2 regions of the Micromonospora sp. CNZ285 genome follow, and region 1 is predicted to be linked to the other one. Evidence: riboswitches for the same ligand, from Rfam matches in the RefSeq annotation. Region 1 holds a riboswitch; the other holds the start of a gene.
The links. A riboswitch is a leader RNA that binds a small molecule or an ion and turns the genes downstream of it on or off. The one in region 1 is predicted to bind ZMP and ZTP.
Positions count from the first base shown of each region.

Region 1 (6,280 bases):
TCGGCCACGACGCGCTGGTCTTCCTGCTGCGCTACCTGGTGGAGGGGCTCACCGAGGCGGAGCTGATGGCGCTGACCCGCGAGCACGTGATCGCCAACTGCTCGGTCACCGCCTGGCACGCCGACGACGCCGGCCGGCTCGTGCCGGAGGTGTTCAACGACGTCACCCACCTGCACCTGCAGGGGGCGAAGCCCACCAGGGAGGACGAGGTCAATGCCGAGCCGGTCTGACGTGATCACCCCCGCGCTGCTGCGGGACTGGGCGCTGCCGGTGCCCACCGGCGGCAAGGAGGCGCGCGGCACCGTGCTGGTGGTCGGCGGCTCCCGGTTCACCCCCGGCGCGGTGCTGCTGGCCGGGGTGGCAGCGCTGCGGGCCGGCGCCGGCGTGCTCCAGCTCGCCGCGGCCGAGTCGACTGCCGCCTCGCTGAGCATCCAGGTGCCGGAGGCGCTCGTGATCGGCCTGCCGGAGACCGGCGACGGCGCGGTCCGCGGCGACCCGGGCGACCTGCTCCGCGGCCTGGTCACCGAGGCCGACGTGGTGGCGGTCGGACCCGGCCTCACGGACATCGAGGCCACCGGGGAGCTGCTGCGCCTGGTCCTGGACGCGGCCGGCCGGGAGACCGCACTGGTGCTCGACGCGTACGCGCTCGGCGCGCTCAGCCACGCGCCGGACCTGCTGGCCGGGTCCGGCCGCAAGGCGGTGCTCACCCCCAACCTGACCGAGGCGCGGCACCTGCTGGGCCGCGATCCGGGCGACGACCTGGACGCCGAGGCGGTGGAACTGGCCGGCCGGTACGACGCGGTCGTCTCGCTGTACGGGCACATCGCGACGCCGGACGGCCGGGCCTGGCGGGAGGAGAGCGGGGACGCCGGGCTGGGCACCTCGGGCAGCGGTGACGTGCGGGCCGGGCTGCTCGCGGGTCTGCTCTCCCGGGGCGCCGACCCGGCGCAGGCGGCCTGCTGGGCGGCGTTCGCGCACGCGGTGAGCGGGCAGCGGCTGGTCCCCCGGTACGGGCGGATCGGCTTCCTCGCCCGGGAACTGCTCGACGAGATCCCCTACACGATCGCCACCGTCTGACGATCCACTTCACCGGGCTCCCGCCACGTGTAACACGCCGGGAGGCGGTGGCGCTGGTCCGGGCGAGGCCGGTACTTCGCCGTGCCTCCGCCCGGACCGCAGCCCGCTCAGGGGTGCGGTCCACCCGCACGAACCCCTGGGAGTCTGTGTGAACAACCTCCGTCGCAAGACACTCGCCGCGGCGTCGGCAGTGACGCTCGGCGCCGGGCTCGCCCTCGTCGGCGGCACGGCACCGGCCGCCGCGGCCGTCGGACCGGAAACCTCGTACATCGTGCTCGCCCCGCAGGGCAACAGCACCGCCAAGGCCGCCGCCCGCGTGGCGGCCGCCGACGGCACCGTGGTGGCCGCGTACGACAAGATCGGTGTGCTGGTCGTGCGCTCGTCCGCCCCGGACTTCGCCACCCGGGTGGCGGGCGCCGGCGTCGAGTCGGTCGCCTCCACCGCCGGCCTGGGCACCGCCCTGGACGAGGGCGAGACGGTCGAGGTGCCGGCCGCCGCCGTCGCCGCGGCCACCGGCGACCCGACCGCCGAGCCGCTCTACAACCTGCAGTGGGACATGCCCCAGATCCGCGTCCCGCAGGCGCACGCCGTGACCGGCGGCAGCCCGTCGGTCGTGGTGGGTGTGCTGGACAGCGGCATCTCCAGCAGCCACCCGGACCTGGCGACCCAGATCGCCAAGGACAAGAGCGCCTCCTGTGTGGGCGGCGTCCCGAACACCGCCGAGACCGCGTGGAACCCCACCACGAGCGACCACGGCACCCACGTGGCGGGCACCATCGCCGCCGCCGTGAACGGCGTCGGCGTCACCGGTGTCGCCCCGGGCGTGAAGGTCGCCGCCGTCAAGGTCGTCAACGACGACGGCTACATCTTCCCGGAGGCCGCGGTCTGCGGGTTCATGTGGGCCGCCGAGCACGGCTTCCAGCTCACCAACAACAGCTACTACATCGACCCGTGGGAGCTGAACTGCCGCAACGACGCGCGTCAGCGCCCGGTGTGGAAGGCCGTGCAGCGGGCCCTGCGCTACTCGCAGTCCCAGGGCGTGCTGCACGTCGCGTCGGCAGGTAACTCGAACTACGACCTGGCCCACAAGATCACCGACACCGGCAGCCCGAACAACGGCACGCCGGAGGAGCGCGAGAACCTCACCAACGCCTGCCTCGACCTACCGGCCGAGGCGCCGGGCGTGGTGACCGTCGCGGCCGTCGGCCCGACCGGGGAGAAGAGCTACTACTCCTCGTACGGCCAGGGCGTGATCGACGTGACCGCGCCGGGTGGCGACACCCGGTTCCGGACGCAGGGCGCCCGCTCGACGTCCGCCGACGGCATCCTGTCCACCACCTTCAACACCGTCACCCGCACCAACGGGTGGGGCTACAAGCAGGGCACCTCGATGTCCGGCCCGCACGCCACCGGCGTCGCGGCGCTGGCGCTGTCCGCGCACCCGGGCATGAGCCCGGGCCAGCTGGCCTCGTTCCTGGAGCGCACGGCGGTCGCGAAGTCCTGCCCGTCGGGCGTCTACAACCCGGTGCCGCTGATCCCGGCGGGCCCGAACGCGTACGACGCGACCTGCTCCGGCGGGAACCGTAACGGGTTCTACGGCGCCGGCGTCGTGGACGCGTACAACGCGGTGAAGTAACAGGTATCCGCGTGGACCGGGCCCGGCGAGCACGCCGGGCCCGGTCTGTTTGTCCTGGTGGGGCGCCGGGTAGGGGGGCACCGTCAGCCGACTTAGGAGGTAACCGGTGTCCACCGATGCGATCGTCCTGCTCAAGGAGGACCACAAGGAGATCCGCCGCCTGTTCAAGGCCTTCCAGGAGGCCGAGGAGGGACCGGCGAGCAAGCGCGGGAAGATCGTCGGGCAGATCCTCGAAGCCCTCACGGTGCACACCTACCTGGAGAACGAGGTGATGTACCCGGAGGTCCGCAAGCTGGTGCCCGACGTCGAGGACGACGTCCTGGAGTCGTACGAGGAGCACCACGTCGCGGACGTGCTCTGCTTCGAGCTGTTCACGATGGACGCCGGCGACGAGCGGTACAACGCCAAGACGACGGTGCTGATCGAGAACGTGCTGCACCACATCGAGGAGGAGGAGCAGGAGTGGTTCCCGAAGGTCCGCGAGGCGCTCGGCCGTAACCGGCTCCAGGAGATCGGCCGGCGGATGCTCGACCTGCGCCCGAAGGCGCCGAAGACGCCGACCGCCCCGAAGGCGCTGAAGAAGTCGCTCGACGCCGTGGTCGCCTGACACCGGCACCGACGCGAGCGGGACCGCCCCTCGGTGCAGGGGCGGTCCCGCTCGCGTCGGTGCTCAGTCGCCCGAGCCGGGCTCGGCCATCCTCCGGTGCTGCCCGGCCTTCAGCCGGTCCGGAATGATCTTGCCGGCGGCCACCTGGATCTTGTTGACCAGCGAGCCGGCGGCGACCTTGTGCTCCCCCTTCATCAGCGCCTCGAACGCGCCCTCGGCCACCGTGCGGGGGTCGTCCTTGGGCCCCTGGCCCACCCGGGTGCCGGTCATGTCGGCCCGGCCGAAGAATCCGGTGTCGGTCGGGCCCGGCATCGGCGAGGTCACCGTGACGCCGGTGTCCTTCAGCTCGTTGCGCACCCCCTGCCCAGGGCGGTCACCTCCCCGGCCAGCCGGGTGACGCCCTCGGGCGTGGCCAGGTCCACCCGGACCGGGTACACCTCCGGGCCGCCGTCGCGCCGCAGGTCACCGGCCGCGCGTTCGATCGCCGCGTCCTCGGCGGCGACCACCACGTCGTACCCGTGCTCGACGAACTGGACCGCCAGCTCGTACCCGATGCCGCTGGACGCGCCGGTCACCACGGCGAGCGGCCGTCCGGTGCTCGGTGTGGTCATGGTCGTGCCTCCTCTCCCCCGGGCCGGGTCGTGGCCGGCCTCCCCACGGTGTGCGCCGGGACGGGCGGCCCAACCCCGCAGGTCCCGGCCGGGCCGGTAGGATCGGCACGGGCCGTGACTGGCGCGTGGAGATGGAGCACCATCGGGGAGCGGCCTCGTCATGAGGACGCATGCCGAGCGCCTGGGCCTTCCGCACGTCACCTGGAGGTCGCATGTCGCGCAACGCCGAGTCCACCGCCTTCCGCAGCGCGCTGGAGGTCGTCCGCGGCGTCGAGCCGCGCGTGGCCGACGCCATCGCCGCGGAACTGGCCGACCAGCGCGAGTCGCTCAAGCTCATCGCCAGCGAGAACTACGCGTCCCCGGCGACGCTGCTGGCGATGGGCAACTGGTTCAGCGACAAGTACGCCGAGGGCACGGTCGGGCGCCGGTTCTACGCCGGCTGCCAGAACGTCGACACCGTCGAGGCGCTCGCCGCCGAGCACGCCCGGGAGCTGTTCGGCGCGTCCCACGCGTACGTGCAGCCGCACTCGGGCATCGACGCCAACCTGGTCGCGTTCTGGGCGATCCTGGCCGACCGGGTCGAGTCCCCCGCGCTGCGCAAGGCGCAGGCGCGGCAGGTGAACGACCTCACCGAGGCCGACTGGTTCGCGCTGCGCCGTGAGCTGGGCGACCAGCGGATGCTGGGCATGTCGCTTGATGCCGGCGGTCACCTCACGCACGGTTTCCGGCCGAACATCTCCGGCAAGATGTTCGACCAGCGCAGCTACGGCACCGACCCGGCCACCGGCCTGATCGACTACGATCGGGTGGCCGAGGCGGCCCGCGAGTTCAAGCCGCTGATCCTGGTCGCCGGCTACTCCGCGTACCCGCGGAAGGTCAACTTCCGGATCATGCGGGAGATCGCCGACTCGGTCGGCGCCACCTTCATGGTCGACATGGCCCACTTCGCCGGGCTGGTCGCCGGCAAGGTCTTCACCGGCGACTTCGACCCGGTGCCGCACGCCCACATCGTCACCACCACCACGCACAAGTCGCTGCGCGGCCCGCGCGGCGGCATGGTGCTCTGCGGGCCGGAGCTGGCCGACCAGGTCGACCGGGGCTGCCCGATGGTGCTCGGCGGGCCGCTGCCGCACGTGATGGCCGCCAAGGCCGTCGCGCTGGCCGAGGCGCGCCGCCCCGACTTCGCCGACTACGCTCAGCGGATCGTGGACAACGCGCAGGCGCTCGCCGACGGGCTGCTGCGCCGGGGCGCGACGCTGGTCACCGGCGGCACCGACAACCACCTGGTGCTCATCGACGTGTCCGGGTACGGCCTGACCGGCCGGCAGGCCGAGCAGGCGCTGCTGGACTCGGGCATCGTCACCAACCGCAACTCGGTGCCGCAGGACCCGAACGGCGCCTGGTACACCTCCGGCATCCGCATCGGCACCCCGGCGCTGACCACCCGGGGCCTCGGCGCCGCCGAGATGGACGCCACCGCCGAGCTGATCCACACCGTGCTCAGCCAGACCACGCCCGGCACCGGCCCGGACGGCGCACCGTCGAAGGCGAAGTACGTGCTGGACCCGGCCGTCGCCGAGTCGGTCGGCAAGCAGGCCGCCGACCTGCTCACGCCGTTCCCGCTCTACCCGGCGGTCGACCTGGGCTGAGCACCCGACCGACACGAAGCGGCACCCCGGGAGAAGGAGTCTCCCGGGGTGCCGGCGGTTCAGGGGTCAGCGCAGCGGGCGCTTCAGGTGGTAGCGGTGGACCTCGGTGCTGCCCTGCACGTTGTTCACGTCCTCGGCGGCGGAGACCAGCTCCCATCCCTCCCGGCCGACCCGGTTGAGGTGCGCGATCGCGGTGTCGCCGTACGCCGTCACGTCGGTGCGTGACCCGTCCGGGCCGTACCACACGAACGAGACGTGGAAATTGCGACCCTGACCCTGATACCGACGAACGAGCAACGCGTACTCCCAGGCAACCATTCGTCCATTATCAACAGACGAACGGCGTCAGGAAACACGCACTGTGGCGGAACCCTGACACTGCGGCGTCACCTCGGCCGTCATGGTGTCCGTGACCAGCGCGGCCAGCCGGTCCAGGCCGACATCGATCGACTCCGGTGTGACGGCGCTCACCGACAGCCGCAGCGCGTTGACCGGCGTGCCCGCGTCGTAGAAGTGCGCCATCGGGGTCCAGAGCACGCCGTACTCGCGCGCCGAGCGGTGCAGCAGCGCGTCGTCGACAGCGAACGGCACTGTCACCACCACGAAGAACCCGCCCGCCGGCACGGTCCAGGAGACCGGCCCGCCGGCCGGGAAGCGCCGGGCCAGGCCGTCGGCCAGGTGGCGCAGGTTGCGGGCGTAC
Region 1 covers NZ_SPQD01000001.1:2,004,669-2,010,948, forward strand. The annotation lists gene CLT75_RS09240 (histidine phosphatase family protein) at 1-230, shown strand, start outside; gene CLT75_RS09245 (NAD(P)H-hydrate dehydratase) at 214-1,077, shown strand; gene CLT75_RS09250 (S8 family serine peptidase) at 1,226-2,713, shown strand; gene CLT75_RS09255 (hemerythrin domain-containing protein) at 2,820-3,320, shown strand; gene CLT75_RS33095 (Rossmann-fold NAD(P)-binding domain-containing protein) at 3,384-3,677, opposite strand; gene CLT75_RS33100 (Rossmann-fold NAD(P)-binding domain-containing protein) at 3,662-3,931, opposite strand; ZMP/ZTP riboswitch at 4,036-4,125, shown strand; gene CLT75_RS09265 (glycine hydroxymethyltransferase) at 4,144-5,580, shown strand; gene CLT75_RS09270 (hypothetical protein) at 5,647-5,898, opposite strand; gene CLT75_RS09275 (aminotransferase-like domain-containing protein) at 5,926-6,280, opposite strand, start outside.

Region 2 (6,280 bases), 280 kb from region 1:
GGTGCAGTTCTCCGGTTGCAGTTCGGTGGCGGATAGGACGTGGCTCAGTCGTGCGTCGGTTTCGGTGTCGTCCGGTTCGGTGTGGTCGGCGGTGAGCCGGAGAACGCCACCGTAGGGCGCGGCGGAGTAACGGACGTCGGCCAGTTGTGCGGGGGTGTCGTTCAGGTGGGCGACGGGCAGCGCGGGGATCCCCCACGGATGCAGGTCGTCCGCGATGTCCCGGAGTGGCCGACGGGTGCCGGTGGTGGGCTCGGGGAGGTGGCGCACGTCGACGGCGATGACCATGTCACGCGGGATGCTGTCCTGTGCGCGTTGACTGAAGGTGCATGCGTCAGTGATCGGACCGTGCTTGGAGGGTGGCAGGTCGAAAATCGGGAGGATGTGTGGTGCGAGTTCGTCGGGGACGTGGCTGACGGCCTGGAGTTCGGCTTGGCGTCCCTTGAGGATCGGGTGGTATCCCGTCATTCGCATCGCCCCACACGATTTCGACGACAGTCACTTACGTCGATGGTCCACGTTCTGTGTCCGATCGACAACCATGCGTGTTCATATTGATTGGGGGCGGGCGGATGCGGGTGGGTGCGGCGCGGTCGGTGGCTGTCGGGTGGGTGCGGGAGCGGATGCGCGCGGATCCGTCGATCGAGGGGGCGTTCTTCAGCGGGTCGACTGTGGGGTTGCCGGACGACGCGGTGCTGCCGGCGTGGTCGGACGTGGACGTGTTGCTGGTACGCCGGGAGCCCGGTGTGAAGGTGGGCAAGTTCGTGCACCGGGGGGTGTTGCTGGAGGTCAGCACTGTCACGTGGGCGGAGTTGGGCGGCCCGGAGGATGTGCTGGGGTCGTGGGTGTTCGCGCCGATGTTCCGTACCGATGGGGTGATCGCGGATCCGTCGGGGCGGCTGGCCGCGGTGCGGGAGCGGGTGGCGGCGGGGTTCGCGGATCCGGTGTGGGTGCGGGTGCGGTGCGCCGGTGTGCGGCGGCGGATCGAGGCCGGGTTGCGGGCGGTCGACGCCGGACCGCCGACCGCGGAGCAGGTGCTGGCGTGGGTGTTTCCGACGTCGTTGCTGGCGGTGTGGCCGGCGGTGGCGGGGTTGGCGGATCCGACGGTGCGGCGGCGGTACGTGCGGGCGGAGCGGGTGTTGTCGCGGTTCGGGTTCGCGGATCGGTACGCGGGCCTGCTGGACACGCTCGACGGTGGCGGTGTGGGTGTGGATGCGGCGCGGGTGCGGGAGCATCTGGCCGGGTTGGCGGTGGTGTTCGACGAGGCGTCGCGGTTGCCGCGGGAGGGGTTCGCGTTCGGGGCGGATCTGGGTGCGGCGGGGCGTCCGGTGGTGTTCGACGGTGCGGCTGAGCTGATCGAGGCGGGGCGGCATCGGGAGGCGATGTTCTGGGTGCTGGTGACGTACGCGCGCTGTCATGTGGTGTTGGGCCAGGTGGCGCCGGAGCGGGAGCAGGCGTTCGGGGCGGTGCTGGCGGATCTGGGTGTGGCGTCGGCGGCGGATCGGCGGCGGCGGGCGGACGCGGTGCTGGCGGCGTTGCCGGGGTGGCAGGTGGTGGTGGATGCGGTGGCGGCGGAGGTTGTGGCAGGCTGAGGGGGAACGCGACTGGCGGCACGGGGATGGGTGAACCATCGGGGAGCTCGTCGCGGGGGTCGACCGCCTGGGCCTCCGCGGGCGAGGTGTCGTATGTCTTCTGCGCGGTTGTTGCCGGGTGCGCCGGTGGCGGAGCAGGTGTTGTCGGAGGTCGCCGCGTCGGTGGCGGAGCTGCGTGCGGCGGGGGTGACGCCGGCGCTGGCGACGGTGCTGGTGGGTGACGACGACGCGAGCGCGGGTTATATCCGGATCAAGCAACGGCAGGCGGCGGAGCTGGGTTTCGTGTCGCCGCACGTGCATCTGGCGGCGTCGGCGTCGCAGGCGGATCTGCACGCGGTGCTGGCGGATTTCAACGCGGACAAGACGGTGCACGGGGTGCTGGTGCAGTATCCGATTCCGGGTCATCTGGACTACGACCGGGCGTTGGCGGAGCTGGATCCGGACAAGGACGTGGACGGGATGCATCCGGTGAACATGGGCCGGCTGGCGTTGGGGTTGCCGGGTCCGTTGCCGTGTACGCCGGCGGGGATCGAGGCGTTGCTGGCGTTTCACGGTGTGCCGGTGGCGGGCCGGGAGGTGGTGATCCTGGGCCGGGGTGCGACGTTGGGCCGGCCGTTGGCGATGTTGCTGGCGCAGAAGCGGCCGACGGCGAACGCGGCGGTGACTGTGGTGCACACGGGGGTGGCGGACTGGCCGCGGTACACGCGGCGGGCGGAGATCCTGATCGCGGCGGCTGGGGTGCCGGGGATCGTGCGGCCGGAGCATGTGCGTCCGGGTGCGGTGGTGGTCGGTGGTGGGGTGCGGTACGAGGGGCGGCGGTTGCTGCCGGACGTGGACGAGTCGTGTGCCGAGGTGGCGGGTGCGATCACGCCGCGTGTGGGCGGGGTGGGTCCGACGACTGTGGCGATGTTGTTCCGTAACGCGGTGGACGCGGCGCGGCGGCAGAGCGGGCTGGGCTGAGCGTCAGCCGAGGTCGACGACGAGGGGCCGGTGGTCGGAGATGGTGGCCAGCGGTGTGTGGACGGCGGTGACGGGTGGGAGCCGGTCGAGGCCGTGGCGGTCGGCGAGGATGTGGTCGAGTTGGACGCGGGGTTGCCCGGCCGGGTAGGTGGGGCGTCTCGCGAGGGGCCGCCAGCGGGTGAGCGCGGCGGCGGGTCCGGCGGGCAGGTTGAGGTCGCCGAGCAGGATCCGGGGTGCGGGCAGGGTGCGCAGGACGCGGACGACGCGGCGTAGTTGCCAGACGTTCCAGCCGGGGACGAAGGACAGGTGGGTGGCGGCGACGGTGAGGGGGCCGTGGGGGGTGTCGAGGACGGCGGCGAGCACGACGCGGGGTTCGTCGCGGAGCAGGACGAGTCCGCCGCCGGGGCCGGGTGCGTAGATGGGTGAGCGTACGGGTGCGGCGCGCAGGCGGGTGACCTGCCAGGAGCGGACGGGGTGGCGGCTGATCAGGCCGATGCCGTAGAGGGGTTCGCCGTGGCCGTCGTCGTCGTGGGTGAGGGGGCGGAACTGTTCGCCGGGGGTGCCGACGACGGCGGCGGCGAAGTGGTGGTGGTCGGCGTGCAGGGCGCGGGCGGCCACGGCGGTGAGGTCGAGTTTGCCGCTGCGGGTCTGGTCGCGGTCGACTTCCTGGAGGGCGAGGACGTCGGCGTCGAGGTCGGTGACGGCGGCGGTGAGCCGGTCGGGTTCGACGAGCCCGTCGGTGAGGGATCGGCCGTGCAGCAGGTTGAAGGTGGCCAGGCGCACCTGGACACCCTACGTCGTCGTGGGAGTCTTGCCGGGTGCTGAAACTGCTGTGCTGTTCGATGCTGGTGTTCGTGGCGGTGGGGTCGGTCGGGATGTGGTTGCGGCGTCGCCGGGGGCGGTGAGGCTGGCCACAGGTGGCCTTGTCGCTGGTGGCGGCGTGGGCAGAATGCGGCGGTGGATGCCCTGTCGTTGACGACGTTGCTGACCGCTGCCCTTCTCGCCGGGTGGGTGGACGCGGTGGTGGGTGGCGGCGGTCTGTTGTTGTTGCCGGCGTTGCTGGTGGCGGCGCCGGGTGTGCCGGTGGCGACGGCGTTGGGCACGAACAAGCTGGCGGCGATCTTCGGTACGTCGACGGCGGCGGTGACGTATGCGCGGCGGACGAAGCTGGACTGGGCGGTGGCGGGTCCGGCGGCCGGGTTGGCGGTGCTGACGGCGGGGCTGGGTGCGGCGCTTGCGGGTGCGGTGCCGGGTAGCGCGTACCGGCCGGTGGTGCTCGTGGTGCTGGTGGCGGTGGCGGTGTTCGTGCTGGCGCGGCCGTCGCTGGGGGTGGTGGCGTCGCCGCAGCGGCGGACCCCTCGGCGGGTGGTGGTGGCGGTGGCGGTGGCCGGTCTGGGCATCGCCCTGTACGACGGGTTGATCGGGCCGGGTACGGGGACGTTCCTGGTGTTGGCGTTCACGGCGATTCTGGGTTCGGATTTCGTGCACGCCTCGGCGATGGCGAAGGTGGTCAACGCGGGCACGAATCTGGGTGCGCTTGTGGTGTTCGGGTTGACCGGGCACGTGTGGTGGGCGTTGGGTGCGGCGATGGCGGTGTGCAACGTGGTGGGGGCGGCGGTGGGCGCGCGGATGGCGTTGCGGCGGGGTGCCGGGTTCGTGCGGGTGGTGCTGCTGGTGGTGGTGCTGGCGCTGGTGGCCCGGTTGGGTTATGACCAGTGGATGGCGGGCTGATCGCGGTGGCGGTGCGGGCGGAGCACGACCGGGCGGTGCTGGCGGGTCTGCTGGGCCGGGATCCGGTGTTGCACGCGTACCAGCTGGGTGATCTGGACGATTTCTTCTGGCCGTACACGTCGTGGTTCCGGCGTGGCGACCAGGTGGTGTTGCTGTATCACGGGGTCGAGTTGCCGACGTTGCTGGCGTTCGCGGCGCCGGATCGGGTGCCGGACCTGGCGGGGTTGCTGGCGGAGGCGGCGCCGGTGTTGCCGGCGCGGATGTGGGCGCACCTGTCCCCTGGTCTGGAGGCGGCGGTGGGCCGCTGGTTCGTGGTGTCGGAGGCGGCGGCGCATCACCGGATGGCGTTGACGGATCCGGGGCGGCTGGCGGCGGTGCCGGCGGTGGGTGAGCCGTTGGGGCCGGCGGACGCGGCGGAGCTGGCCGGGTTGTACGCGGTGGCGTATCCGGGGAACTGGTTCGATCCGCGGATGCTGGACACGGGCCAGTACGTGGGGGTGCGGGAGAACGGCCGGCTGGTGGCGGTGGCGGGGGTGCACGTGTTCTCGCCGCGCTGGCGGGTGGCGGCGCTGGGGAATGTGACGACGCATCCGGACGTGCGGGGTCGTGGTCTGGGCGCGGGTGTGGTGGCGGCGTTGTGCGCCCGGCTGCGCGCGTCGGTGGATCATGTGACGTTGAACGTGCGGGCGGACAACGCGGCGGCGGTGCGGCTGTACGAGCGGCTGGGGTTCTCCCGGGTGGCCGGGTTCACCGAGTGCGCGTTGACGTCAGCGGCCGCGGCTGGGTGAGTCGAACCGGCCGGCGCGGATCTCGCGCAGGGCCCGGCGGCGGGTGTCGCCGCGCAGGGTGTCGACGTAGAGGCGTCCGCGCAGGTGGTCGGTCTCGTGTTGCAGGGCGCGGGCGAGGAAGCCGCTGCCGGTGACGGTGAGCGGCTCGCCGTGCTGGTCGTAGCCGTGGGCGGTGGCGTGCAGCGCGCGGGGGGTCGGGAAGTACAGGCCGGGGATGGACAGGCAGCCCTCCTCGTCGTCCTGGAGTTCGTCGGACAGCTCCAGCGTGGGGTTGATCATGTGGCCGCGGTGGCCGTCGGCGTCGTAGACGAACACCTGGGTGTTGACGCCGATCTGGGGTGCGGCGACGCCGGCGCGGCCGGGCGCGCCGAGCAGCGTGTCCATCAGGTCGGTGACGAGGGCGCGCGTTTCGGCGTCGAAGCTGGTGACGGGTTCGCTGGGGGTGCGCAGCACGGGGTCGCCGATGATCCGGATCGGGCGCATAGTCATGCCCGGAAGGCTATCCGTTGCTTACCGGTTTCCGGTGTCCGGTGGGGTGTCGAGCAGGCCGGTGCCGGCGATGCGGTCGCGCAGGGGGCGGCGGCGCAGGGCGTCGAGGACGGCGTACAGCTCGTCGGCGAGCGGCACCGGCAGTTCGGTGTCGAGGTGGCGCACGGCGGCGGTGGTGGCGGCCCATTCGGCTTCGACGGCGGGCAGCAGGGCGCGGGCGCGGTCGGTGAGGGTGACGATGCGGTGGCGGGCGTCGGCGCCGGGGCGCAGGTCGACGAGGCCGGCGCGGCGCATCTGGGCGACGGTCTGGCTGGCGGCGGAGTGGGTGACGCCGACGCGGGTGGCGAGGTCGCGGATGGGCAGCGGCCCGTCGGCGACGAGCGCGCGGACGACAGGTGAGTAGCGGGGCCGGTAGTCGGTGAGGCCGAGCCGCTGGTGGACGGCGGCGACGTCGCCGTCGAGGACGTCCAGGACGTGACGTAGCAGGGTGCCGAGGGCGTCGCGGTCGGGGGCGGTCACGTCCACTAATGTAACAGCGCTGTTGTATCTGACCCGGGGAGGCGACTGATGTATCCGCCGATCGAACCGTACGCGCAGGGGATGCTGGACGTCGGGGACGGGCAGCGCGTGTACTGGGAGACGTGCGGCAACCCGGCCGGCCGGCCGGCGCTGGTGGTGCACGGCGGGCCGGGTTCGGGTGCGGGCGCGTCGTGGCGGCGGTTG
Region 2 covers NZ_SPQD01000001.1:1,728,411-1,734,690, forward strand. The annotation lists gene CLT75_RS07905 (beta family protein) at 1-471, opposite strand, end outside; gene CLT75_RS07910 (hypothetical protein) at 594-1,589, shown strand; ZMP/ZTP riboswitch at 1,595-1,669, shown strand; gene CLT75_RS07915 (tetrahydrofolate dehydrogenase/cyclohydrolase catalytic domain-containing protein) at 1,683-2,549, shown strand; gene CLT75_RS07920 (endonuclease/exonuclease/phosphatase family protein) at 2,553-3,332, opposite strand; gene CLT75_RS07925 (sulfite exporter TauE/SafE family protein) at 3,507-4,280, shown strand; gene CLT75_RS07930 (GNAT family N-acetyltransferase) at 4,265-5,068, shown strand; gene def (peptide deformylase) at 5,048-5,557, opposite strand; gene CLT75_RS07940 (MarR family transcriptional regulator) at 5,579-6,076, opposite strand; gene pip (prolyl aminopeptidase) at 6,125-6,280, shown strand, end outside.
Region 2: linked by a shared signal. The riboswitch ahead of CLT75_RS07915 (tetrahydrofolate dehydrogenase/cyclohydrolase catalytic domain-containing protein) and the one ahead of CLT75_RS09265 (glycine hydroxymethyltransferase) in region 1 are both predicted to bind ZMP and ZTP.